One region of the Vibrio syngnathi genome, then DNA from elsewhere that is predicted to be linked to it. Evidence: riboswitches for the same ligand, from Rfam matches in the RefSeq annotation. Region 1 holds a riboswitch; each other region holds the start of a gene.

Region 1 (4,969 bases):
CACTGGCGACGTTCATTAATACCAAGCGTCGCTTAGAGTTTAAAGGCGAAGTAGCTGGTGTTTCTGTCTATGACGATTTTGCACATCACCCAACGGCGATTGAACTTACGCTGGGCGGCTTACGTAATAGGGTCGACACAAAGAAAATCATTGCCGTTTTAGAGCCTCGTTCTGCCACCATGAAGCGCGGTGTGCACAAAGAAACCTTGGCTGACTCGCTCAAGCAGGCGGATTCTACCTACTTATTCCAACCGGATAACATTGATTGGTCGGTACAAGACGTTGCCGATGCGTGCCATCAACCTGCGCACGTAAGTGATGACATGGATGCATTCGTTGCTAGAATTGTCTCAGAGGCACAAGCGGACGACCAAATCTTGGTAATGAGTAACGGTGGCTTTGGTGGCATTCATCAAAAACTGTTGGATGCGTTGGCACTCAAGGGCTAACTGAACCAAGACCTTATAATTTGAAGTAATTGAGAACATGACAAAACACGATAAAGCGATAACCCTCGCTTTCACTGGCGCATCTGGTGCGCCTTACGGACTGCGTTTACTTGAATGCTTATTGGCGGCAGATTATCAGGTCTATTTACTGATATCGTCGGCAGCGCGAGTGGTGTTGGCGACCGAGCATGAACTTAAGTTACCTGCTGGGCCAGATGCTGCGAAACAAGCTTTAGTTAAGCATTTAGATTGCGCCCCAGAAAAGCTGGTGGTATGTGGCAAAGATGATTGGTTCTCACCGGTTGCCTCTGGTTCAGCAGCACCGAAGCAGATGGTGGTGTGTCCATGCTCTGCAGGTAGCTTGGCATCAATTGCTCATGGCCTATCAGATAACTTGATCGAGCGTGCAGCAGACGTGGTTATGAAAGAGCGAGGACAGTTGTTGTTGGTGGTTCGTGAGACGCCATTTTCTACGTTGCATTTAGAGAATATGCACAAACTCTCGACCATGGGCGTGACGATTATGCCTGCAGCTCCGGGTTTTTATCATCAACCTAAGTCGATTGAAGACCTGGTCGACTTTATGGTGGCACGTATTCTTGATCACCTTGGTATCGAGCAAGGTTTAGTGCCACGTTGGGGTTACGATCAACGTAATTGATCCAAACTTGATAGCTTATTGTTAAAATTCGAATTACAATTCTGAACACTCATCGGGGAGCGAACCATTCAAATAATGAATGCGAGCTGAGATCAAGCAAGTGCTTGGGACCCGTAAACCTGAACCAGATAATGCTGGCGTAGGAATTGAGTTAGGAACAACCTCTACCGTTCTCCTCCCTCAAACCTGTGCCGCTCAGACCATGGAGAGCGTCCAGTGAAATTAACATTAACAACTCTTGCTGTTACTACAGCCATCTCTTTTTCTGCCTTCGCTGCAGACAACACCTTAACGGTTTACACTTACGACTCTTTTGCTGCGGATTGGGGCCCTCGTCCTGCCGTTGAAAAAGCATTCGAAGAAAAGTGTGGTTGTGATGTGAATTTTGTCGCGTTAGAAGATGGAGTGTCTATTCTAAACCGCTTACGTCTTGAAGGTGGCAACAGCAAAGCTGACATCATTTTAGGCCTAGATAATAATCTCATGGCTGAAGCGAAATCTACAGGCTTATTGGCTGAGCACAGTGTTGATACATCATCTGTGACGCTTCCTAACGGTTGGAACGACAGTACCTTTGTTCCTTATGATTTTGGTTACTTTGCGTTTATCTATAACAAAGAGAAGCTAGCAAACCCGCCAAAGAGCCTGAAAGAACTGGTTGAGCAACGTGACGATCTTAAGGTTATCTATCAAGATCCACGTACATCAACACCAGGCCAAGGCATGATGCTATGGATGAAGTCGGTTTACGGTGATGAAGCAACTGCAGCATGGAAGAAGCTTGCTCAGAAAACTGTGACTGTGACTAAAGGTTGGTCTGAAGCTTACTCTATGTTCCTAGAGGGCGAGTCTGATTTAGTGTTGTCTTACACAACTTCCCCGGCTTATCACATCATTGCAGAAAGTGATTCTAAGTACGCAGCTGCAAGCTTTGAAGAAGGTCATTACACTCAAGTGGAAGTGGCAGCGAAGGTTAAAGGTAGCAAGAACGAAAAGCTTGCCGATGAGTTTATGGCATTTATCTTAAGTGATGAGTTCCAATCGGCGATGCCTACTGGCAACTGGATGTACCCAGTGACCGATGTTGAGCTACCAAAAGGGTTCGAGCAACTTACGGTTCCTCAGAAAGCGCTAAGCTTCACACCAGAAGAGATCGCCGAGAAGCGTAAGCCTTGGATTCGTGAATGGCAGAGTGCACTTACTTTTTAACTTACTATTTAGGAACATGAGTTTTCTAACGTACTTTTAAAAAACTAGCTTTCTGTATTTAAAGGTTCATTCGTTATGTTTGGAGTGAACCATTTACGGTAAAAAATCAATTTATGATAAAGAAAACACCTAAGGTCGGGGTTTGGGTTGCGATACTCATTACCGCCTTCGTGGTTTCAGCAGTTGGGGCATTGCTTAGCAATGCCCCTTCTCTTGATATCAGCCAAGTATGGTCCGATCCTTACTATTGGCATGTAACGAAATTCAGTTTCTATCAAGCGACACTCTCAACGATGCTGAGTGTTGGCTTTGCTATACCTATTGCTCATGCTCTATGTCGCAGACAATTTTTTGGACGGGCCTTGTTGTTAAGGCTGTTTGCTTCGACCTTGGTTTTACCCGTATTAGTTGGCGTATTTGGTTTGCTAGCTATTTATGGTAACAGTGGTTGGTTAGCTAAATTTCTGGCGAACTTCGATATTGAATTGCCATTCTCGATCTATGGGTTGAATGGTATTTTGCTCGCACATGTCTTCTTTAACCTGCCTTATGCTAGCCGTTTACTTTTACAAGCTTTAGATACCGTACCTGCCGAGCAGCATAAGCTTTGTGCTCATTTGGGTATGAGTCATTGGAATAAATTTAAATGGGTAGAATGGCCGCGATTGAGACAACAACTGCCTCATGTGTGTGGCTTAGTCTTCATGTTGTGCTTTACTAGCTTTGCTACCGTGATGGCGCTAGGTGGAGGTCCGAAATCGACCACTATCGAACTCGCTATTTATCAAGCGATTAAATTCGACTTTGACTTACAGGCTGGTGCCTTGCTCGCGATATGGCAAATGCTGCTGTGTGGTGTATTAGCGGTGAGTATTCAGCGCTTGTCTAAGCCTATCTCCGTGACAGCCAGTCAGCTGTCGGAAGAGAAATATTTGGTTAAGGACAGCTGGTGGTCAAAAGCTTGGGATAGCTTTTGGATCATAGTAGTCTCAATGCTGGTATTGCCGCCATTAGCCATGGTTATCGTCAGTGGTATTAACTCACAAGCACTGACTGTGCTCAGCAGCGAGCCGTTTTGGGCTGCGTTAATGACCTCGGTTAAAGTCGCGTCATTAGCAAGTGTTATCGCTGTTGGTATTGGTATCGCCATACTGCTGACTAGTCGAGCATGGCGTTTACAGAACAAGAATTTTCGAGCCGATAAAATCGAGCTGATTGGCACTATTATCTTAGTTACTCCCGGGCTTGTGATCAGTACGGGCCTCTTCTTATTACTGCGTTCATTCACCGATGTTTTCAGTTTAGCTTTCTTTATCGTGATTGCAGTAAACAGTTTAATGGCGCTTCCTTACGTAATTAAAACCTTGGCTCAACCTATGCTGCATTTGTCTCAGCAGTATCAGTATGTGTGCGCAAGTTTGGGAATGACTGGTTTCACGCGTTTTAGGCTAGTGGAGTGGCGCGCATTGCGAAAACCGATGGCACAAGCTTTCTCGATCAGCTTTATGTTAGCAATGGGTGACTTAAGTGCGATTGCTTTGTTTGGTAGCCAAGATTTTAGAACTCTGCCTTTGTACCTATTCCAATTATTAGGCAGCTATCAAATGGAAGCCGCAGCTGTGGTTTCCGTGAGCTTACTGTTACTGAGTGTTGGCAGCTTTAGTCTGATTGAATTTTTATTTACTCGAACCTCAAATCTCAATGCTAAAAAGTTAAGGAACCGATGATGTTAGTGATGAAAGATGTGGAGTACCACTATCACCAAGAGTTGTTTAGTTTTGATTTTCAAGCAGAGCAGGGCGACATTGTTGCATTGATGGGGCCAAGTGGCGCAGGTAAATCAACGCTGTTGGCACTGGTTGCTGGGTTTATTGAGCCTACATCGGGAGAGATTTCGGTGGCAGGACAATCACTGATTGGCAAGGATGCACATCAGCGTCCATTAGCTATGTTGTTCCAAGAACATAATCTGTTTGCTCATCTCACCGTACGTGAAAATATTGGCTTAGGCTTGCATCCGGGGTTAAAGCTTACCGCAACCCAAAAGCTTGAAGTCGAACAGGCCGCTGCACAAGTGGGTGTCGCTGAGTATTTAGATAGATTGCCTGAGCACTTATCGGGCGGTCAACGTCAGCGTGTCGCGTTAGCTCGATGCTTTGTTCAGCCTCATGATATTTGGTTGCTTGATGAGCCTTTCTCTGCGCTTGACCCTTTGCTTCGTGAGGAAATGCTTAACCTTGTTAGGCGATTAGCCGCCGAACGAAACATTACGGTATTGATGGTGACACACCACTTAGGTGATGCGCGCAGTATCGCAAATAAGTTCGTTTTTGTAGCGCTAGGTAAGGTGTTGGTTGCAGACTCGATAGAGACACTGACGGCTGATCATCCACAGCAAGAATTAAGCTCGTTTGTTAAAGCAGGTGAATGATGATTTTTTCACTCCTGTGAGTACTTATTGATATTGATTGCTTCTTGATATCAAGTGCCTCAAAACAAAAAGACCTAGCATGCGCTAGGTCTTTTATTATCTTTCTGACTAAAGGACGGCGAAGATTAGTCGCCTAGCTTTAGCTCTTTTAAGATTTGGAAGATCTCACGAGAAGACTTAGCCGGTTTATTTGCCACTTTCTCTTTGTTAGCTTGACGT
Region 2 (4,969 bases), on a different replicon from region 1:
AGCACTCGCGGTGTTGACGTGTGAGGCACAGATAAAGAGTGAGCACTCGCAGGCGTGCCTTGCAACACATACAGGTTATCCGACAAACGCACCGCTTCTTGTGGGTCATGAGTAATCAACACAACGGTTTTATCTCTTAACAGTTCACACGCTAAGCTCTGTAACTTGTGTCTTGTTACCGCATCCAGCGCAGAGAAAGGCTCATCCATCAGCACCACTGGCTTGTCTTGCATTAAGGTTCGAGCCAAAGCGACACGCTGGCGCATGCCTCCAGACAACTGATCCGGCATCGCATTCGAATAATCAGCCAAACCAACCGCAGCTAACAACTCTAGTGCTTGATTGGTTTGAGCTTGTTTATTGGATGCTTGGCTTTGATGCTTGTCTGGGGAATTTTGAAAGCGATGACTCAGGCAAACATTGTCGATAACCGACAACCATGGCAGTAACAAATCTTGCTGCGCCATGTAAGCGATGCGGTCCGTTAAAGGCAATTCATCGGACGTTGCCAATGTGCCCTGCCACTCTACCTTGTCGTCCAACAAGCCTGCCAGATAACGTAATACCGTGGTTTTCCCGCAGCCACTTCTACCCAACAATACCGTCCACTTACCTGCGTTTAAGCTAAGCGACAACCCAGACAAGGTCGCGTGCTCACTGTCGTTATAACGTAAAGAGGCATTGCTGAGTTGAACGCCAATCGTATTAACGGACATTACCGTGCCCAGCGAAGAAGTGATTTACCGGGCCATGACCTTGACCAACTTGCAACTCATCAGCATGAGCAATCGCGCGAGAAATGTATTGTTTGCCTAGGTCAACAGCTTCTGCCAGCGTGTTGCCCTGAGCCAAGAAAGAAGCAATGGCAGATGAAAGCGTACAGCCCGTGCCGTGAGTGTTTTTAGTCGGGAAACGCTTCGCGCTAATCAATGCAGACGTCGTCGGGAGAATCAGTAGATCGTTACTGTTTTCATCTTTCTCTAAATGACCGCCTTTGAGAAGAACGGCTTTAGCACCTAGTGCGCGTAAATCTTCAATCATGCCCTGCATTTCGGCTTCGCTTTCAGGTACCGGCTTGCCTGTTAATGCTGCGCCTTCAGGTAAATTAGGGGTAATGATATCTGCCAGCGGAATCAGATCTTGTTTTAGCGTCGTAATTGCCGAGTTTTCTAACAGCAGATCACCACTGGTTGCGACCATGACAGGGTCAATCACAAGATGCTTAGGTTGGTACTGCTTAATTTTGTCTGCAACGACTTTGATGATTTGCGAATCGGCCAACATGCCGACTTTCACTGCCACGATATTGAGATCAGTAAAAACCGCATCTAACTGGCTAGCGACATGGTCGAGTGGAATAGGAAAAATGGCGGAAACGCCTTGCGTGTTCTGGGAAGTGATTGCGGTAATCACCGAACAAGCGAAACTACCGGTCGCAGACATGGCTTTAATATCAGCTTGGATACCGGCACCGCCGCCACTGTCAGAACCCGCGATGGTTAAAACAATCGGAGTATTCGTGCGAATCGTGTCTTCAGCAGAGTGCTTCTGTGTTGAGGATTTTGGAGTTGAGGCTTTTGGCGTTAAATCTTTTGAAATAGAACTGTGTGTCATTGTCGCTCCTACTATCTTACAAGACGCAGGAGAACGAACACCGATCGAAGGAGAAGTCGCATTAGGCTCATGAAAGCTTTCATGGGTGCAGACGTAGATCGAGTGCTTATAGTTCCCTACGCCAGTGTTAACTGAATCAGGTTCAACGGGTCTCGACTAACGATCTCAGCAAACACCAAATAAGGTATATGCCCCCCGACTATTGATAGCGATAATAACAGCACTCTTAAAACTGAGATACTGATTTTATTCAATTATACTAATTACGCATGAATAAATTTCAATTAGGCTCTATAAAACAAATACTTATAACGTCCCTTTAGATGGCTTCGACTGTATAAACAAGCACAGCACAATCAGAGACATACCTAGCCAACCTGTAAAGGGAATCAGCTCACCGACAACGCAGACGGCAAGCACCGCTGCAACTACTGGTTCAAACAGAGTCAGCAGATTGGCGCTACTCGCGGTCACGTGGCGTAAACCAAAACTGAACGCGATATAGCCCAAGCATTGTGGGATTAACGTCAGATAACTGATGACTAATACGTTAATCTGCGAGGAGAACAGGTTATCACCCGTAAACCAGAGTGTTGGTAGCAACAGCATCGCACCGAGGCCAAAAATACTGCCCATCGCCGCTTGTGACTTAATCCCTTTATCTATCAATGCTTTTGTCGCCCAAGAATAAATGGCGTAACACAACCCAGCAACCAACCCTAAAGCAATGCCCAATAGCTTTAGATCCTCTCCGGATTCATTCGCCGATGAAGATTCTGAAAACACCAACAACCCAATACCTACCACACCAATCGCAAAGCTAGTAAGCCAACGTCGGTTGATATTATTCTTTTTGCTAATCAGACACTCTAGCAATGCGGAAAAGAAAGGTGCGGTAGCAATCGAAACCACGGTACCAATCGCCACACCTGATAATTTCATTGAAGAATAGAAAGCTAAAGGATAGATCGCCAAAGCCAAAGCGCTCACTGTCAACAGCTTCTTGTTCTGCAAAAGTTTGTCGAAAGCGAATAGGATTTCTCGATACGCCAAGCCCGCTTGCATTAGACCACCGACGCCCATAGAGAAAGCACCAATCGCCAATGGGCTTAGATCAGGAGCAAAACTTGCGGCGGTGCCTGTCGTGCCCCATAAAATAGAAGCAAACAAGATGGCTAAAGTGCCCGTTTGGAATTCGTTAACGCGATTGATGGCAAGATTCATTTCTATTACCCAATTTTCAGTTCTGAAATAGATAATAGTGAAGATTGATAAAAGTTAGTTTGCCAAAAGGACGCTATTATTGTTTCTAAAGACTCTCTTTCATTGAGCCTAGAAACGCCCTTGGAGACATTCCAAAGTGCTGAGAGAAGCGACGACTGAAAGCAGAAACATCACTATAACCCACATTTTCGGCTATCAACTGAACCGGTAAATCGGTATGGCTTAACAAGGCTTGCGCTTTCTCCATACGATATCGAGTGATGTATTTAAGCGCGCTGATACCCAGGCACTCTTTGAAGCGTTTTTTGAATTGAGTGGGACTCAAACAGGCCGTTTCTGCAAGTTGAGATATAGAGAGAGGTTGGGCGTAATTATCCGCTATCAGCCTTTGTACCGCACGGATTCTTGGGTCGACGCTCTTACTGACCTGTTGTTGCTCTAAGAGCAGTGAAAACACATCCAAGATTGATGACTCAATGCCACTATCGACCTGATATTCCAGTTGCTTCTCAACAAACAGCAGGAAGCTCATTAAGGGTGGTGTTATCGTGAAAACCGAGAGCTCATGCTCTAACAAGTGCTGCGGCAACTCCGCCATATCCGCGACAATAAACCGCGCTGCTTCATCCGCCTTAAACGCATGCGCTGTGGTTACCGGAATCACCACACATTCTCCCACGGCCACTTTGCCTACATACCCCACCATTTCGATATTGATACTGCCTTGGATCGGCAATACCAATTGATGATGGTCATCATGAGCATGAGTATTAAATTGCTTGGTGTAAGATCGAATGCTTAAGCTAGATTTCATGAGCAACGCCGGAGTACATTTCGCTAGGTTAAAGTAAGAGATACAACGTTACATTATCACTTCCCTAGAGTCACACTTAATGCGCATCAAATTCATGCTAGCTAGGTGACATGATCAAAAACGGCCTCTACTCTAATTGAGAGGCCGTATTTATTAGAGTGGTAAATCACGTTAAAGATTTAAAACGATACTTGGCTGTTTTGACCAATCACTATCTGAACACTATTTTCAACAGCATAGATTTCAAAACCATCAGCAACCGGATCGGCATTGTCTTCATCACTGTCATGCTGTGCAGTACAGGTATAGCCTAAAGAGTAAGTCCCTGGATCAATGAAGCCCAGAGAAAACTCATAGTTAGTCTGCGCTTTATTCAATGTCACTGACGCTGAAGTGATCGGTTTTTTCTCCGTAGGACCACCAATTGGTGCCATGTCAGCTTTAACGATGTCACCTTCATACAAATAAACCGATTGAACGAAGGTATTATCATTTGTAGGGTTACAAGCTCCAAAAGTTGTTGTCGCTACAGTACCTTCAATGTTTCCTGTCTCAACCGTATTGATAAGGCTCACAGATGTTCTTTGAATGGTGTAATCAGGGAGACTTGAACTGTTCTTTAAGCCGCGTCTCAGATCGAACTCAACAACAAAATCATTACTCTGTTGGTTCACATTGAATGAGTTGTTAAAATACAGAACACCAGCGTTATCTTCTTTACCCACACCTTGCGGACATGCGCCTTCACCTTTCACAGTTAACTGACGGTTCGTATCATCGTTCTCTATAACGTAAGAAGGTGTTGTTGGGTGGTCGCCATCATGGGCAAACACACACAACTTATAGCTGCCGACCGGGATGACCTCATTTTTAATCAAAGGAAGTGCATCGCTGCCTTGGTAATCCAATAAATTAATACTGAGTGGAATAGGGGCTTCACCGTCTGGCAAAGGATCACCGTTTTTGTCAACATAGTTACCATTGTCGTCCGTTTTATAAACGTCATAAACCAATGGCGTACCTCCCTGCCCCGGAAGTAAAGCCACCTTGCTGAATGTCACTGTCACATCTTTAACACCATCGATAGGCGCATCACTCACACTCAAGGTAATGGGTGTCGTGCTGCTTGATGAACCTGAGTCTCCGCCACAACCAACAAGCCCTGCCAAAACAAGGCTCGCTAAAGCCGTTTCCTTTAAATACTTCATAATCAATTTCCTATAAATCACTGCTCAATAAAGGGCTTGTTTAAGTGCCCTCTTATTCTTTTCCTTAATGTGATTCATAGACAAACCGCGCTTATGGCCAAAATCAGTT
Region 3 (4,969 bases), 330 kb from region 1:
TAGATTAAATTGGTCTTCCCAACGGAACTCAAAACGTGCTTTAGATAATGCATTATCTCGGATTTGTGCGCCTGGGTGTCCTTTTGCCAAGTCTGCAGCGTGTGCAGCCAGCTTGTAAGTAATCAGGCCGGTCTTTACATCTTCTTTGTTTGGCAAACCTAAATGTTCTTTAGGGGTTACATAACAGAGCATCGCGCAACCGTACCAACCAATCATAGCCGCGCCAATACCAGAGGTAATATGGTCGTAACCAGGGGCAATATCTGTCGTCAATGGACCTAAAGTATAAAAAGGCGCTTCATGGCAGTGTTCTAACTGCTCGTCCATGTTCTCTTTGATTAGGTGCATTGGCACATGTCCTGGGCCTTCAATGATCACCTGCACGTCGTATTCCCAAGCGACCTTAGTCAACTCACCTAAAGTACGTAACTCCGAGAATTGAGCCTCATCATTGGCATCTGCAATAGAACCCGGGCGTAGGCCATCACCCAATGACAGGGCAACGTCGTACTTCGCACAGATCTCACAGATCTCGCGGAAGTGTGTATATAGGAAGCTCTCTTGGTGATGTGCAAGACACCATTTCGCGATGATGGAGCCGCCACGAGAGACAATACCAGTCACACGTTTAGCGGTCATAGGAACGTAGCGAAGCAATAAGCCTGCGTGGATAGTAAAGTAATCAACACCCTGCTCTGCTTGTTCAATCAAGGTATCGCGCATCACTTCCCAGTTAAGGTCTTCCGCAACGCCATTCACTTTTTCAAGCGCTTGATACATAGGAACCGTACCAATTGGTACTGGGCTATTACGTAGGATCCATTCGCGAGTCTCGTGAATATTACGACCAGTAGAAAGGTCCATCACGGTATCGCCACCCCAGCGAGTCGACCATACTAGCTTCTCAACTTCTTCTTCAATCGAAGAGCTTACTGAAGAGTTACCGATATTAGCGTTCACCTTCACTAAGAAGTTTCGACCAATAATCATCGGTTCTGATTCTGGGTGGTTGATGTTTGAAGGGATAATAGCTCGACCTTCAGCAACCTCTTTACGCACGAACTCAGGAGTAATTTCTTTCGGCAGATTTGCACCAAAGTTATGGCCAGGATGTTGATGGTTAAGCTGCTCATCAGCGAACTTCTGACGTCCCATGTTCTCACGTATGGCAATGTACTCCATTTCAGGTGTGATAATACCCTGACGAGCATAGTGCAGCTGAGTAACACATTGGTTGTCTGTCGCGCGACGAATTCTAGGCAGGTTGCCGTAGCGAAGGTCGTCTAGAGTTTCATCTTCTAAACGTTCTTTGGTGTAAACAGAGCTTACGTCGTCTAACAGTTCCGTATCACCACGCTCTTCAATCCATTGCTCTCGCAACTTAGGAAGACCGCTATACAGGTCTATTTGATGTGTAGGGTCTGTATAAACACCTGAGGTATCGTAAACTTGAATGGGTACATTAGGTTCGAATACAGGCTCTTTTTTGCTACCACCAACAAGGCTATCAGCGAGTGATATTTCTCGGACAGGGACTTGAATGTCCTCTCGAGATCCTTGGATGTAAGCTTTCTTTGAGTTTGGATAGGGTTGTACGGATAAAGAATCAATGAAATTCTTCGCTTCCAGTCTTGCTTGTTTACGAGTCGACATAGCATTTTTCCTTGGCTTTTAGCCATTATTTATAGGGATAAAAATGCTTGACGGATTAGATGCTACAAGAGGGATCACGGTAAGAAATACAGTTGTGATCTGGAGATAGATCTCTAGAAGGATTCTAGTTAGATATCTACTCTTGTTCCCTTCGCAGGTATTAGCCTGATCAGGTTCAACGGATCCCGAGTTAACGGTCTCAGCCATATGGCACTCCGACAAGTTCGATCGAGTATATAAAAACGGCTTGGATAAACCAAGCCGAGTTGTTAACAAATCATAAGAAAGTTTTAAGACTTTATCAAAAGTTGGAAGCCGATCCATGCGGCTGAAATACTGAGTACCACGTTGAGTAGCACATTGAGTCCCATCTTAAAGAAAGCGCCCTGCTGCATAAGAAGTACGTTATCCATCGAAAATGTAGAAAATGTAGTCAGTGCTCCTAGGAAACCAAGACCGATAATTTGCCTCCACGGTTCCGTCGCGACCATCTCGTTTTCAAACGCGGCGATGAGCAATCCCATAATCAAAGAACCAATCACGTTAACGGTCAACGTACCGTAAGGAAAACCACGTCCTAACATCACAACGCATAACTCTGAAATCAAGTAACGTGAACAAGCACCAAACGCGCCACCAATGGCAATAAAACCTAAAATAGATAACTGACCCATGAATCCTCCCAAACAATAGTCCCTATATTCTAGCTTTACCACCGATAAAAGCGAGGGTAGAAACTAAGAATGCATGCGCAAATATTAAACGTTACAGGTGTCACTTAACTTCAATATATCCCATTAAACCCGTTTTCATGTGTTCTATAACATGACAGTGGTACATCCAGCGGCCAGGGTTGTCTGCAACAAATGCGGCTTTCGCTCGGCCGTTTTTTCCAAGTAGCACGGTATCGGTATGGAAAGGTTCTTGAATTTTTTTACCATCAAGTTCCAATACAGTGAATGTATGACCGTGAATATGGATCGGGTGATGGTATTGGGTGACGTTCTTTAGATCGAATATGTAAGTCTTACCTAACTCTAAAGTCGTCAACGGTTCAGGAATATTGTCTTTGCTCATTCCTTCCCATGCTCTTTTATTAGTAAGCCAAAACTTAGGCATCGATTTCCCATCTTTAGAAACTGGTGATACCGCACCTTCCCACTCGAACACAAAATCGATCTCTTCAGCATTAGCAAGATCTAGATTAGGTACAGGGTTAAGAGGCAACAATGGCAATAAACGCCCTTCAGTAAGGGGGGAATCTACTACCTCGAACTCACATAAAGAGAAAGGAAAGCGGCCCTTCATTTGAAGAACATTAACTCGCTCGCCTACTTTGGGCGCTATCAGTCCAATATCCACGCGCATCCCTGGGCCGATTTTATGTTGAGTCAGTTTATATGGCGTCTTTACAGGATTACCATCAATGGCAATCACCCATGCCTCAGCCCCTTCGACAGCAATAGGATAAGTGATCGTATTATCGACATTCGCGATACGCAGTCGAGTCGTTGCGTGCTGCTTTAATTGGTATACAGGTTCATGAACACCATTGACGCTACTCCACTCTCCTGGAGTACCCATACGAGCACTTAGTCGTGGAATCATTAAGTCTTTCCATTGACCCTGTTTATCGATGTGCCAATGCTTAAGCATCAGTGCGTGTTCTTCATCAAACTGCACTGGAATACTCTCCTCTACGATAATAAGACCAACCAAGCCCATACCAAGCTGCTTAACGCTGTTCATATGTGGGTGATACCAAAACGTACCAGCATCTGGTGGCGTAAATTCATAAATGAATGTTTCACCAGGCATGATCGGTGGTTGGCTTAAGAAAGGTACTCCATCCATTCCGATAGGAATCCTTAGACCGTGCCAATGAATAGTCGTCGGCTCTGATAGCTTATTAGTAAAACGAATTGTGACCTTTTCACCCTGTCGACATCGAATTGTCGGAGCAGGGATCTGTCCATTAAAGGCCAAAACATTAGTATCAAGTCCCGCGACTAACTCAGCTGTTGAAGGCTCAGCAGTTAAGTCATAAACATACTTTCCTTGCTCATCAGTCGACCGTTTCATTGAGCAAGCGGGCAGTACAGTGAGTGCAGATATAGCGATAGATGATTGAATAAACTTACGACGGGAGATATCCATATTTGTTGCCTTTTAGTAATAACGACCAAAATGTAACAAAATATTGAGAATAATTCTCATAAAGAAGTGTGGATTGTGTTGTTAATTGATTATAAAAGAGACTGAGATAAGTAAGCACTTACATTTCTAAGACAATATTCTATTCAAGGTAGGTAATACCAATTAAAGTAAAAATGTGATCTAATTAAGGCCGTCGAACTCTTACAGAAAATCGTCATGGATAGCCTTAATAATACTGATTTTAAAAAGCTAGCAAGCCAACAAAAAACCATTCAAATGAAGGTTCGCTTGCTAGCACTAGCCCACTTCAAAGAAGGTCACTCGCGCACTCAAATTGCCAAATACCTTAAAGTCAGTCGAACTAGTGTAAACAAATGGGTTCAAGTATTTCTTGAAGAAGGATTGGAAGGGCTTCAAGAAAAACCTCGCACAGGCAGACCTGCATACCTCAATGCAGAACAACGAAAACAACTCAGTGCATTCATTAAGAAAGAAGCAGAGTCCCCTTCAGGCGGGCGCCTTGTCGGGAGCGATATACATGACTACATCGTGAAAAACTTTGATAAATACTACCACCCTAATTCTATCTATTATCTCCTCGACCACATGGGCTTCTCTTGGATAACTTCTCGCTCCAAACACCCTAAACAATCACAGCAAATCCAAGACGATTTTAAAAAAATTCAAAATAGAAACGATCCTTAAGATCCCCGGCCATATCGGGCTAGAGAGTGTTGATGTCTGGTTTCAAGATGAAGCTAGGTTTGGTCAGCAGAACACAACGACACGTCTTTGGGCGACTCGTGGAACGAGGCCTCGCGTGGTAAAACAACAGCAATTTGAATACGCTTATTTGTTTGGTTCGGTATGCCCTGAAAGAGGAATTGGCGAAGCCATAGTGGTTCCTTGGGTTAACAAGGACATAATGACAAATCACTTAGAGCTGATATCTAAGGCTACAGAAAAAGGACGTCATGCTGTCGTTATAATGGATGGTGCAGGCTGGCATACCGATGATATTGCGAGAGAATTTAATAACGTCAGTACTATTAAGCTTCCTCCCTACTCGCCAGAGCTTAACCCTATAGAGCAAGTTTGGAGTTGGTTGCGACAACATTATCTAGCGAATCAAAGTTTCACGGATTATAACGACATTGTT

The links. Region 1 has a riboswitch for thiamine pyrophosphate ahead of thiB (thiamine ABC transporter substrate binding subunit). Riboswitches for the same ligand answer to the same signal wherever they lie in the genome.
Region 2: linked by a shared signal. The riboswitch ahead of thiD (bifunctional hydroxymethylpyrimidine kinase/phosphomethylpyrimidine kinase) and the one ahead of thiB (thiamine ABC transporter substrate binding subunit) in region 1 are both predicted to bind thiamine pyrophosphate.
Region 3: linked by a shared signal. The riboswitch ahead of thiC (phosphomethylpyrimidine synthase ThiC) and the one ahead of thiB (thiamine ABC transporter substrate binding subunit) in region 1 are both predicted to bind thiamine pyrophosphate.

The regions. Positions count from the first base shown of each region.
Region 1 is NZ_CP017916.1:360,917-365,885, forward strand. It holds gene mpl (UDP-N-acetylmuramate:L-alanyl-gamma-D-glutamyl-meso-diaminopimelate ligase) at 1-449, shown strand, start outside; gene K08M4_RS01755 (flavin prenyltransferase UbiX) at 487-1,110, shown strand; TPP riboswitch at 1,154-1,273, shown strand; gene thiB (thiamine ABC transporter substrate binding subunit) at 1,327-2,319, shown strand; gene thiP (thiamine/thiamine pyrophosphate ABC transporter permease ThiP) at 2,433-4,046, shown strand; gene thiQ (thiamine ABC transporter ATP-binding protein) at 4,046-4,750, shown strand; gene yjgA (ribosome biogenesis factor YjgA) at 4,876-4,969, opposite strand, start outside.
Region 2 is NZ_CP017917.1:1,128,310-1,133,278, forward strand. It holds gene K08M4_RS19790 (ABC transporter ATP-binding protein) at 1-716, opposite strand, end outside; gene thiD (bifunctional hydroxymethylpyrimidine kinase/phosphomethylpyrimidine kinase) at 706-1,614, opposite strand; TPP riboswitch at 1,711-1,822, opposite strand; gene K08M4_RS19800 (DMT family transporter) at 1,921-2,838, opposite strand; gene K08M4_RS19805 (helix-turn-helix domain-containing protein) at 2,924-3,652, opposite strand; gene K08M4_RS19810 (DUF4382 domain-containing protein) at 3,832-4,860, opposite strand.
Region 3 is NZ_CP017916.1:29,324-34,292, reverse strand. It holds gene thiC (phosphomethylpyrimidine synthase ThiC) at 1-1,653, opposite strand, end outside; TPP riboswitch at 1,783-1,881, opposite strand; gene crcB (fluoride efflux transporter CrcB) at 1,944-2,327, opposite strand; gene K08M4_RS00150 (multicopper oxidase family protein) at 2,428-3,810, opposite strand; one part of gene K08M4_RS21895 (IS630 family transposase) at 4,027-4,485, shown strand; one part of gene K08M4_RS21895 (IS630 family transposase) at 4,487-4,969, shown strand, end outside.